DNA from 3 places in the Paenibacillus sp. RC73 genome. Region 3 is predicted to be linked to each of the others. Evidence: riboswitches for the same ligand, from Rfam matches in the RefSeq annotation. Region 3 holds a riboswitch; each other region holds the start of a gene.
The links. A riboswitch is a leader RNA that binds a small molecule or an ion and turns the genes downstream of it on or off. The one in region 3 is predicted to bind cobalamin.
Positions count from the first base shown of each region.

Region 1: another riboswitch for cobalamin. It lies ahead of ABH897_RS07420 (ABC transporter substrate-binding protein); the one in region 3 lies ahead of ABH897_RS08780 (hypothetical protein).
Region 2: another riboswitch for cobalamin. It lies ahead of ABH897_RS12140 (ABC transporter substrate-binding protein); the one in region 3 lies ahead of ABH897_RS08780 (hypothetical protein).

Region 1 covers NZ_JBIYCV010000003.1:110,436-113,717, reverse strand. Annotated here, with positions in the region: gene ABH897_RS07420 (ABC transporter substrate-binding protein) at 1-1,539, opposite strand, end outside; cobalamin riboswitch at 1,747-1,944, opposite strand; gene ABH897_RS07415 (nucleobase:cation symporter-2 family protein) at 2,651-3,282, opposite strand, start outside.
Region 2 covers NZ_JBIYCV010000004.1:444,710-447,991, forward strand. Annotated here, with positions in the region: gene ABH897_RS12135 (histidine phosphatase family protein) at 1-499, shown strand, start outside; cobalamin riboswitch at 700-893, shown strand; gene ABH897_RS12140 (ABC transporter substrate-binding protein) at 1,101-2,105, shown strand; gene ABH897_RS12145 (FecCD family ABC transporter permease) at 2,102-3,148, shown strand; gene ABH897_RS12150 (ABC transporter ATP-binding protein) at 3,145-3,282, shown strand, end outside.
Region 3 covers NZ_JBIYCV010000003.1:418,115-421,396, forward strand. Annotated here, with positions in the region: gene ABH897_RS08765 (GerAB/ArcD/ProY family transporter) at 1-131, shown strand, start outside; gene ABH897_RS08770 (uroporphyrinogen-III synthase) at 239-1,084, shown strand; gene ABH897_RS08775 (LOG family protein) at 1,257-1,811, shown strand; cobalamin riboswitch at 1,869-2,054, shown strand; gene ABH897_RS08780 (hypothetical protein) at 2,016-2,240, shown strand; gene cobJ (precorrin-3B C(17)-methyltransferase) at 2,369-3,282, shown strand, end outside.

The DNA.
Region 1 (3,282 bases), 310 kb from region 3:
CGGATGCGGTGTAAAGCCCTCAACCCCTTTTTTCACCCCAAATACATTATCAGGGTGAACAATAAACGACTGCGGCAAATCGGTATTAATGATATCCAGCGCTTGCAATGTCACGGCATTACGCTGTGCTGTATCCTTCGCCAGCTTCAAGCTGCCAAGAAGGTTCTCCAGCGGTTTGGAACCATAACGGCTTACATTGGCCTCGCTTTTAGAGGAATAAAACATGTCCATAAAATATTGCGGCTCCCCCGTATGGGCAGTCAGCATACTGTACATGGCAAAATCCCAATCGTTTTTGGTTAGCGCCTCGTCGATATTTTCCACCTTGCGGATCTTCACCTGGATGCCCTCTTTCAGCAGTTGGCTCTGAATCACCTCAGCCATGACCGAAAGCTCTGGACGCTGAGGGAAGGTCAGCAACGTAACCTCGAACGGCTTGCCTTGCTTGGTCCATGTACCTTGGGCATCCTTTTGCCAACCATCCTTCGTCAACAACTGCTCCGCCGTTCCGTCCAGCGCTTTACGTTCCACCTTGCCGAAGAAGAGAATGCTCGGGAATGGGCTGCTTGCCTCCGTACCATAGCCTCTCATGATCGCACTCACAATGGATGCACGTGGTATCAGGCTGTCCACTACTTTGCGGTTCGCGGCATCCTTGAACACAGGCGACTCCATGTTATACACGATCATATGAGTGCGCAAAGAGGGAGCCGACAGCACTTGCAGCTTATCGTTCTTTTTTAATACCTCCGCGTTATCCACCGGAATATCAGTCGCTACATCTACTTCGCCAGATTGCAGCGCCAACAGGCGTGAATTGCCGTCCGTAATGAACTTCATCGTTGCTTCAGCCAGCCGTGCCTTCTCGCCCCAATATTCGTCATAACGCTCTACGACCAATGACTGATCCTTGTTGAACGCTTTAATTTTAAAAGCACCTGTCATCGCAGGGTAGCTCTGCTCATCCTTCATAGACGCTACATCCAGCACAATCGTCGATGGATCAGCCAGATTGGACACCAGCGCTGAATTGGGCTGGTTTGTCGTGATTTTCAACGACAGCGGCCCAGTTACATCAATCGACTTTACGTCTAGCAAATCCTTTGCCAAATGGCTTTTCTCGATGGAGCGCAGCAGGGAAGCCTTCACACTTTCCGCGTCCATACTCTTTCCGTCATGAAAAGTGACCTTATCCTGCAAGCTGAACGTCCAAACTGTGGGACTGTCCTGCTTCCATTCCTTGGCCAGCCAAGCCACTGGTTCCAGCTTTTCATTCAAACGGACAAGTGTCTCACCTGCGCCGGACCGCATGACATCCCAGCTATTGTCTCCGTGCGGGTCAACGCCCGACGGTTTCCACGTATACGCCATCACCAGTTTCTTATCTGCTGTAGCCTGTTGTGTGGATGTGTTCTCGCCCTTGCTGGGGCTATCCGCCGTCTTATTAGTTGTCGAGCATCCCGCAAGAGCCATAACTGCCAGCAGTAGCATCAACCCTGTACATATAAACCATGAACGCTTTTTACGATTGCTTATCATTCTATTGACTCCCCTCATCTTGTAATCTCATACATACCTAACGCGAAAAAAGCATCCCCGACCGCTTAATCAGCAGTCAGAAATGCTTTCATTATAAAATGCCTAAGCTCACCCTCTTCACCCTCTAAAAACAAGGGGGATCGGATCGGTTTCAGACATTCCCGTATGCAGCACGCCTAACCACCTCCCCAGCATCCCGTGGGTCTGACAGTGATGTTAAAACAGGCAGGTCTCCTGACTTCAGGCTTATCTCTCAGTCCTTCCCGGTTCTTCACAGTTCCAGTGGCTGTTCCGAAAGCTACAGCAATTCCCTGCTGATGCCTGTATACAGTGGCGGGTCCGTGTCGGAATCTACCGAACTTCCCTTTTAAGTGAACACGCACAACAGCCATCTACATGATTTCAGCGAAACCCTGTAGGTGGAAAGTCCGGTTCACACCTGTTTTCTTCCTTTATTCCTCTATATTACGAATTAGGACTATCTTATTTTGTTGTTACAGGCTTGTCAACAAATGTCGCATAATAATTTAAATTTTAATGATACAGCGAGAAACAAGGCTGTGGCTTTGCGTTGCGTGTACGCAATGGACGTGATAAAATTAGGTATAGAGATAACCACCGTGTCCGTATACTAAAAAGAGTCTTCGCCGCTACCAACGGCAAAGACTCTTAGGACTTGAAAGGCTGTGGATCACCACGGCGCGCTAAATGCTTAGCTAAACCCACCGTTAGGCGCCTAACCTAATTACGCGGTGGGTTTTCGCTTGTTCCGAAATTTCCGACGTAGCCAGCGATAAAGTTTACGAATACTAAACACCAGGCTTAGTAACGTAACCATCCAACGCAACACATCGTAGCACGACACAAGGTTGACCATCGGCTTCACCCCCTTTCGGGAAGCTGCGCCGTGGTCTGAAAACATCCACCACTATTCAAAATCCATAAGGTAGATTATACCATGACCTCGCCTACCACTCTAGCAAATTCTTCTAATAGAATCTCAAACCCCGATCTTCATACAGGAAGAGGGTTTTATCAATAACTCTATGCCAAAAAGCCGGAAAAAGAGGCTTACGTCCTCTCTCCGGCGGTCTTTATCTAATCCTAATTATCAAACCTTCTGCGGAACCTCCGCCACCGTCCCGCCTTCGACTGACTCGCCCTGTTTTTTCGTTAAAACGATATTCAAGACAATCGCCGTAATCGAGCCGGATACGATGCCGTTTTGCAGCAGCATTTTGGCAAAGCTCGGCAGTTGGTCAAACATTTGGGGCAGCACGGCAGAGCCGAGGCCCACCGCAATGCTACATGCCGCTATCAGCAGATTGCTTTCCTTCCGCAAGTCCACTTCTGACAAAATAGACATGCCCGACGCAGCAACCGAACCGAACATGACGATCATCGCCCCTCCCAGCACAGCATTAGGAATCACTGTCGTTAAGGCAGCCAGTTTGGGCAACAGACCAAGAACAACCATAATACCACCCGCAGCAAAAATAACGTTCCGCGACTTGACACGTGTTAATGAGATCAGACCTACATTTTGCGAGAATGCCGTGTAAGGAAACGCATTGAAAATACCCCCGAGCATAATCGCAAGTCCCTCAGAGCGCAGCCCATTGACGATTTGCTTCTGCTCTACCTTCTGGTCAATCGCCTTGCCCACTGCCAAATAAACGCCCGTAGACTCGACCATGCTGACAATATTAACGATAATCATTGTACATACTGCCATAATGCTAA
Region 2 (3,282 bases), on a different contig from region 3:
ACTGAAACCAGATAATATGTCTGCTTGGTCTGCCACCATGGAACCACGTCTGAGAGAGCTTCATTTTGGGGAATGGGATGGAAAAACGTATGATATGCTCAAGGATGTGGCGTTGTACCGCGCGTGGATTGATGAGCCGCAACGGGTTACGCCGCCGGGTGGAGAGTCCTGGAAAGACTTTGTGAACCGCCTGGGTGAATTTCTATACTCTTTGTATGAGTGGCGTAAAATGATGGAGATTCAGAAAACAGGTTTGTCTGATGCTCCACCTTCTGTTCTGGTCGTCACGCATGGTGGAGTGATTCGTCAGTTGGCTTGTATGCTGGTACCGGGTCATGATTTTTGGAGCCTGAATCCGAAGCCGGGAGCGGCAATTACGATTCGGTTGAGTTTGGCACAAAAGCCATTTGCAGATTTAACCGCCACCCGTTCTACAGAATCACATCCAGATTTGGCTACAGGGCATAAGTTCACCGGATGGCTGGTGGAGCAGGCATGATGTTTATAGCTCTGGCTCCGCATTTGCTACTCCCGAATAACCTGGATGAACTGACTACGCTATACTTCTCATGATCACAGACATAGGGCAGGTAAACAGGCGGTTTGGGTTGTAAGCCAGTCTTTTTTAACCTATAATCATCAAGTAAAAGAACGGCTTGACCAACACTACATCAAATATCCAGCAGACGAGGTCGGTGCAGCGGGATGAAACCCTCGGGTTCTTTCCGGTGCGCTGTTAAAAGGGAAGCCGGTTTGAATCCGGCGCGGTCCCGCCACTGTAAATGGAAAAATGCCAGCCCGCTCTGCTTTATGTGCCATAAAGCATATGAAGGAGCAACAGGCTGTCGCATGTTTCTGTAAGTCAGGATACCTGCCCGTCCGCCTGTCACCATAGTCCTTCGAGGAAAGGATGACGTGTTCGCAGTGACTGTCCATGCGGAAGAAACTGCCGCCTGCGTACGATCTGCGCTAACGTGACCCCTGTGTCCTTATCTGAGGATGCAGGGGTTTTTTGAAAGGAAAAGAAGGCTGGATTTAGCAGATATCGGATGATGTTCAAGTGACGCTCTTAAAAGAATTTATATGGAGGGGTGTAAATTATGGCAGGGAATAAAATAAAGGTCTGGACTACAGGCTTATTGGCTCTGGTCTTGGCGGTTGTGCTGAGTGCATGTGGAGCTAACGGAAAGAACGCTGAAAATAAAGGGGATCAAGCTTCACAGCAACCGGGGCAGACGGCAACCGCTCAGGAGCCTCCGGGCAAAACGGTCTACCCGCTGACCATTAAGGATGCGACCGGGCAGGAGTTTACGTTCAAAAAAGCGCCGGACAAAATCGTTTCCGTCTCCCCGGCTGAAACCGAGGCGCTGTTCGCCATCGGACTGGATAAGGAAATTGTCGGTGTATCGGACTATTCGGATTACCCGGAAGCGGCTACAAAGAAGCCCAAAGTGGGCGGTATTATGAAGCCGAATGAAGAGGCGATCATTGCTGCGAATCCGGAAGTCGTTTTTGCAGGGATATCACTCAGTGAGCAGGCGACAACCAAGCTCCGTGACATGGGAATTATGATTTTTAAAACCGAGCCGAAAACGGTTGAAGATGTCATGGCTAATATCGAACTATATGGGAAAATTACCGATCATCAGAAAGAAGCGAGAGCGGTAACCGACAAGATGAGAGCCGATGTAGCGGAAGTGAAAAACGGTGTTAAAAATATCGGTAAAGGGCAAAAGCTGAGAGTCTACGTCGAATTTTCACCCGGCTGGACGGTCGGCAAGGGCGAGTTTATGGACGAGCTGATTTCTTTGGCGGGCGGCGAAAATGTGGCTGCAACACAAAAGGGCTGGTATCAGATCAGTGAGGAAAATATTATTGCGGCCAATCCGGACGTCATTTTATACAGCAAAAATGTCAAGGACGACAAAACAGGCCAGACACTGGGCGATATCATCAAAGCCCGTAGTGGATGGGATCAAATATCGGCTGTTCGTCTCAACCGGGTGTTTGCCGTGGATGATAATCTGATCAGTCGGCCGGGTCCGCGTGTAACGGAAGGTCTCAAGGAAGTGGCCAAGGGCGTGTATCCTGAAATTTTCAAATGAATCGTAGACTGATTGGCTTTGGAGGGGCAGGTCTTGCTTTATTGCTGCTGACGCTGCTGCTCTGTCTCGGCATCGGCTCAGCCAAGCTTCCCGTCAGCCAAATCACGGGTATTCTGGTCAACCATCTGCCGTGGTTAGGTGAGACGATTACACCGGATTGGAATACATCCACAGAGCAGATTATTTTGAAGGTCAGACTGCCGCGTGTGTTACTGGGTATGCTGGTAGGCGCAGCGCTTGCGCTGGCGGGAGCCGGATTTCAGGGTGTGCTGCGCAATCCGCTGGCTGATCCTTACACGTTGGGGGTATCCTCGGGGGCTTCGGTAGGGGCAGCGGTACTGATTTATTGGGGGCTTCAATTTTCATTTGTAGGCGTATGGACACTGCCGCTGGTGGCGTTTACGACCGGAATGCTGACGTTGTGGATGGTGCTGACGCTGGCGAGGGAAGGCGGCAAAATTCCGACGCAAAGTCTCATTTTATCGGGCGTGGTGATGCAATCTTTTCTGGGTGCGGTCGTTTCCTTTCTGACAGCCATGTCCAGGGAGACGGTCAATGAAATATTGTACTGGACAATGGGAAGCCTCAGTCTGCGCGGCTGGTCGTATACAGGCATTCTTTTACCTTATGTGGTCATTGGGCTGGTGTTTCTGTGGAACCGGGCACGAGTGCTGAACATTCTGGCCTTGGGTGAACGTCAGGCGGCTCATATGGGGGTTAATGTAGATGCAACGAAGTTATCTGTTCTGATCATATCCACGCTGCTGACAGCCGCGGCTGTCTCGGTATGCGGAGTGATTGGCTTTGTGGGACTCGTTGTACCGCATATTATCCGTCTGGTGACGGGCCCCGACTATCGGATGATTGTTCCGTTATCCGCGCTGGGCGGGGCTATTTTTATGGCATGGGCCGATACTGCGGCGCGTACATTGCTGGCTCCGACGGAAATTCCTCTTGGTGTCATGACGGCCTTTGTCGGTGCACCGTTCTTCGCATATCTCCTGTACCGGAACAAGAAGCTGCGCAGGGGGGGATTGCTGTGAAAGAAGCAAATGGACCACAGGAGACGCGAGTCCGGGCGCTGGAGATTGCCAGTCTGACTCGTGATTTCGGGGAATTCCATGCGTTGAAAAATATAAGCTGGAGCGTAGACGAAGGAGATTGGTGGGGCATCATC
Region 3 (3,282 bases):
TGCTCCGACCCAAGCCTGAAGAATATAACGAATATCATAAGCCATCTGGAGAGAAGCAGGATAGCACAAGCCAGCAAGAAAGCCAGCAAGAAAGCCAGCAGGCAAGCAGAACAGAACAAGCTAACTTATAAGTTTACTGTATTCATAGGAAAAAGAATTCTTATTTGTCTTTCAGCCCTCTAATTGTATACTTGGTAGAAAGGATTATGACTTCGATTTCTACAAGGGAGGGAACAGGATGGCACAACGCATGGCAGGCAAGAGAGTTGCTCTTGCCGGTCCCCGTAAAGCAGACGAAATGGCAATGCTGGTTGCAAAAATGGGAGGCGAGCCAGTGCAGCGTCCGGCCCAGGGCACGGTTTTTCTGGATGATATTGAGCTGCGCAATGCGGTTGTATCGTGGGTGAAGCGGCCGCCGGACTGGAACATTTTTACGACAGGTATGGGGCTGGACGCGCTGTTCGATATGGCGGAGGATATGGGCGTGGCGGAACAGATTATGGAGCTGCTGCTAGGCTCAAATATTGCGGCGCGGGGCTACAAGACGGTCAATGGACTCAAAAAGCGTGGCTTCACGCCAGATGTACGAGACGAGGATGGAAGCTTGACCGGGTTAACGCGTGCTTTTGCGCCGTATGATCTGAAGGGGAAGGAAGTGCTGTTGCAGCTGCATGGTGATCCGGCCCCACGGCTGGTGAAGTGGCTGGACGAGCAGGGGGCAGTAACCCGGCAGGTGCTTCCTTATAAGCATATTCCACCAGAGGAAGCGAATTTGCAAGCGTTGCTGGCGGATATCGTGAATCGTAATGTTGATGCTGTTACGTTCACCAGCGGTCCACAGATCCGCTTTTTGGCTCAATATGCGAGGGACCAGAAGCAGATGGAAGACGTGCTGGAAGCTTTTCGCCAGGATGTGATCGCTGTGTCGGTAGGCAAGGTGACGGCGCAGTCCATTTTGGAGGAAGGGATTGAACGGATTGTGTTTCCGGTGGAGGAACGAATGGGCGCTATGATGGTGGAGCTGGGAAGATATTTTGAGCATAGCGCCTCGGTGCACGGCTGCGGTCTTGAAGTTGTGAACTGAAAACTAACCCATATCCTTGCGATAAAGGGTAAAATGAAGATAAGGGCCTACAGGGTCTTTATCTTTTTTTTGTTGGAAATGCATCGACAGAAGTTTTTGTTATAGCGAAAATATTTATTTAATATAATGAAAAAGCCTCGATGCGGGATACCAGAATAGGAGCTGAGACGTTATGAATTCCATTTGTGTATTTGCCGGGTCCAGACCCGGACATTCATCGGTATATCTTCAGGAGGCAGGCAAGCTTGGAGAGGCTATGGCGAGACATCATGTCCGTTTAATCTATGGAGGCTCCAGCAAGGGGCTGATGGGCGAGGTCGCGAATGCGATGCTGACAGGGGGCGGTCAGGTCACCGGGATTATGCCGACCCTCTTATTCGATGCAGAGATTATCCACCGGGGAGTTAGCGAATTTATTGAGGTGGCGAGCATGCACGAACGCAAAGCGGTGATGAGCGAAATGGCCGACGCATTCATTGCCCTTCCGGGTGGCTTGGGAACCTTTGAGGAGCTGTTCGAGGTGCTGTGTTGGGCGCAAATCGGCATTCATCGCAAGCCCATCGGGCTGCTGAATGTGAACGGATATTTTGACCCGTTGGCGGAAATGGTGCGTCATAGTGTGCGCGAGGGATTTACCGGAGTTGACCACCCAACGCTGCTGAGTATCTCTGCGGACCCGGACGAATTGTTGCATATGTTAAAAAATAAGGCAGAGAACTTGAAATAAAGCGTTTTTCATGCTTGCGCAACTGATTGAGCCAAGGTTATGATAAGACCCATAATCAAATAGCGGACAGACAAGGTGCCTTTGCGATGGAACGAAGGGTAACAGGGAATCGGGTGCAAGTCCCGAGCGGTCCCGCCACTGTAAGGAAGAGGATTTTTTCAGACGTCACTCGTAAGAAAACGGGGAAGACGAAAAAATCTGTTGATGCCGAGCCAGGAGACCTACCTTGATCTGTATGCACCGTTAACCTTCGCGGAGAGGATGGGTGTACGAAATCAGGAAATCAGGCGCACGCTGCTTTTTCCATGTTGCTTACAGGTTTGCGTGGAGCTGAACGTGCAGAAGCGTTTCAAGCGTGAACAGGCAGATGGAAAGCAACGACACGATGGCGGAAGACAAGAAGTGTCTTCTTATGCTGTGTCCGTCTGATGATACGATGCGTACATAGGAAACCCATCCGGGCAGGATGGGTTTTTTTGAGTTACAGGATGTCCATATACAAGTGAAATAGATAGAAGTGTGGAAAACATAGCCTAGATTTAAGAAGGAGGATAACGATGAGCCAATTAGGAAAATTGCTCGTGATTGGATTCGGACCGGGGGATATGGAACATATCACCAAACGGGCGCTGGATGCGCTGGCCGAGAGTGAGGTCATTATCGGCTACAACACCTATGTGGATCTGATCCGTCCGTTGTTGAACGGACAGGAGATTGTGCGCACAGGGATGACAGAGGAAGTGAGCCGTGCGCAGGAGGCGGTTCGACAGGCGGAGATGGGCAAGAAGGTAGCCGTCATTTCCAGTGGAGACGCAGGCGTATATGGCATGGCCGGGTTAGTGTACGAAGTGCTGATGCAAAAGGGGTGGCGTCGTGAGGACGGGGTTGAGGTAGAAGTCGTGCCGGGAATATCGGCGATTCAGTCCTGTGCTTCGCTGTTGGGTGCGCCCGTCATGCATGATGCATGCACGATCAGTCTGAGTGACCATTTGACCCCTTGGGAAACGATTGTGAAACGTGTAGAAGCGGCAGCTTCGGCAGATTTTGTCATTGCACTGTACAATCCGCGCAGTGGTCGGCGTACACGCCAGATAGTTGAGACGCAGTCCATTTTGTTGCGCTACCGTGATCCGCAGACTCCGGTCGGGTTGGTCAAGAGTGCTTACCGTGACCGTCAGCAAGTCGTAGTGACGACGCTGGAGGACATGCTGAACCATGATATCGGTATGCTGACGACCGTCATTATCGGCAATTCCTCGACAATGGTGTATGACGGCCTGATCGTGACGCCGCGCGGGTATCAGCGCAAGTATACGCTGGATGCGACCGAGCAGGCGCTCAAGCCGCATCAGCGGCTTCGCACGGAAGCGGAGCCGTGGTCGCTGGGCGCGCAAGAGGAACGCCCGCTGAATGCGTCGCAGGCAGGCGCAGCTCCCGCAGTGCCAGCCCCTGCGGGAGCTGGCGGGACCGC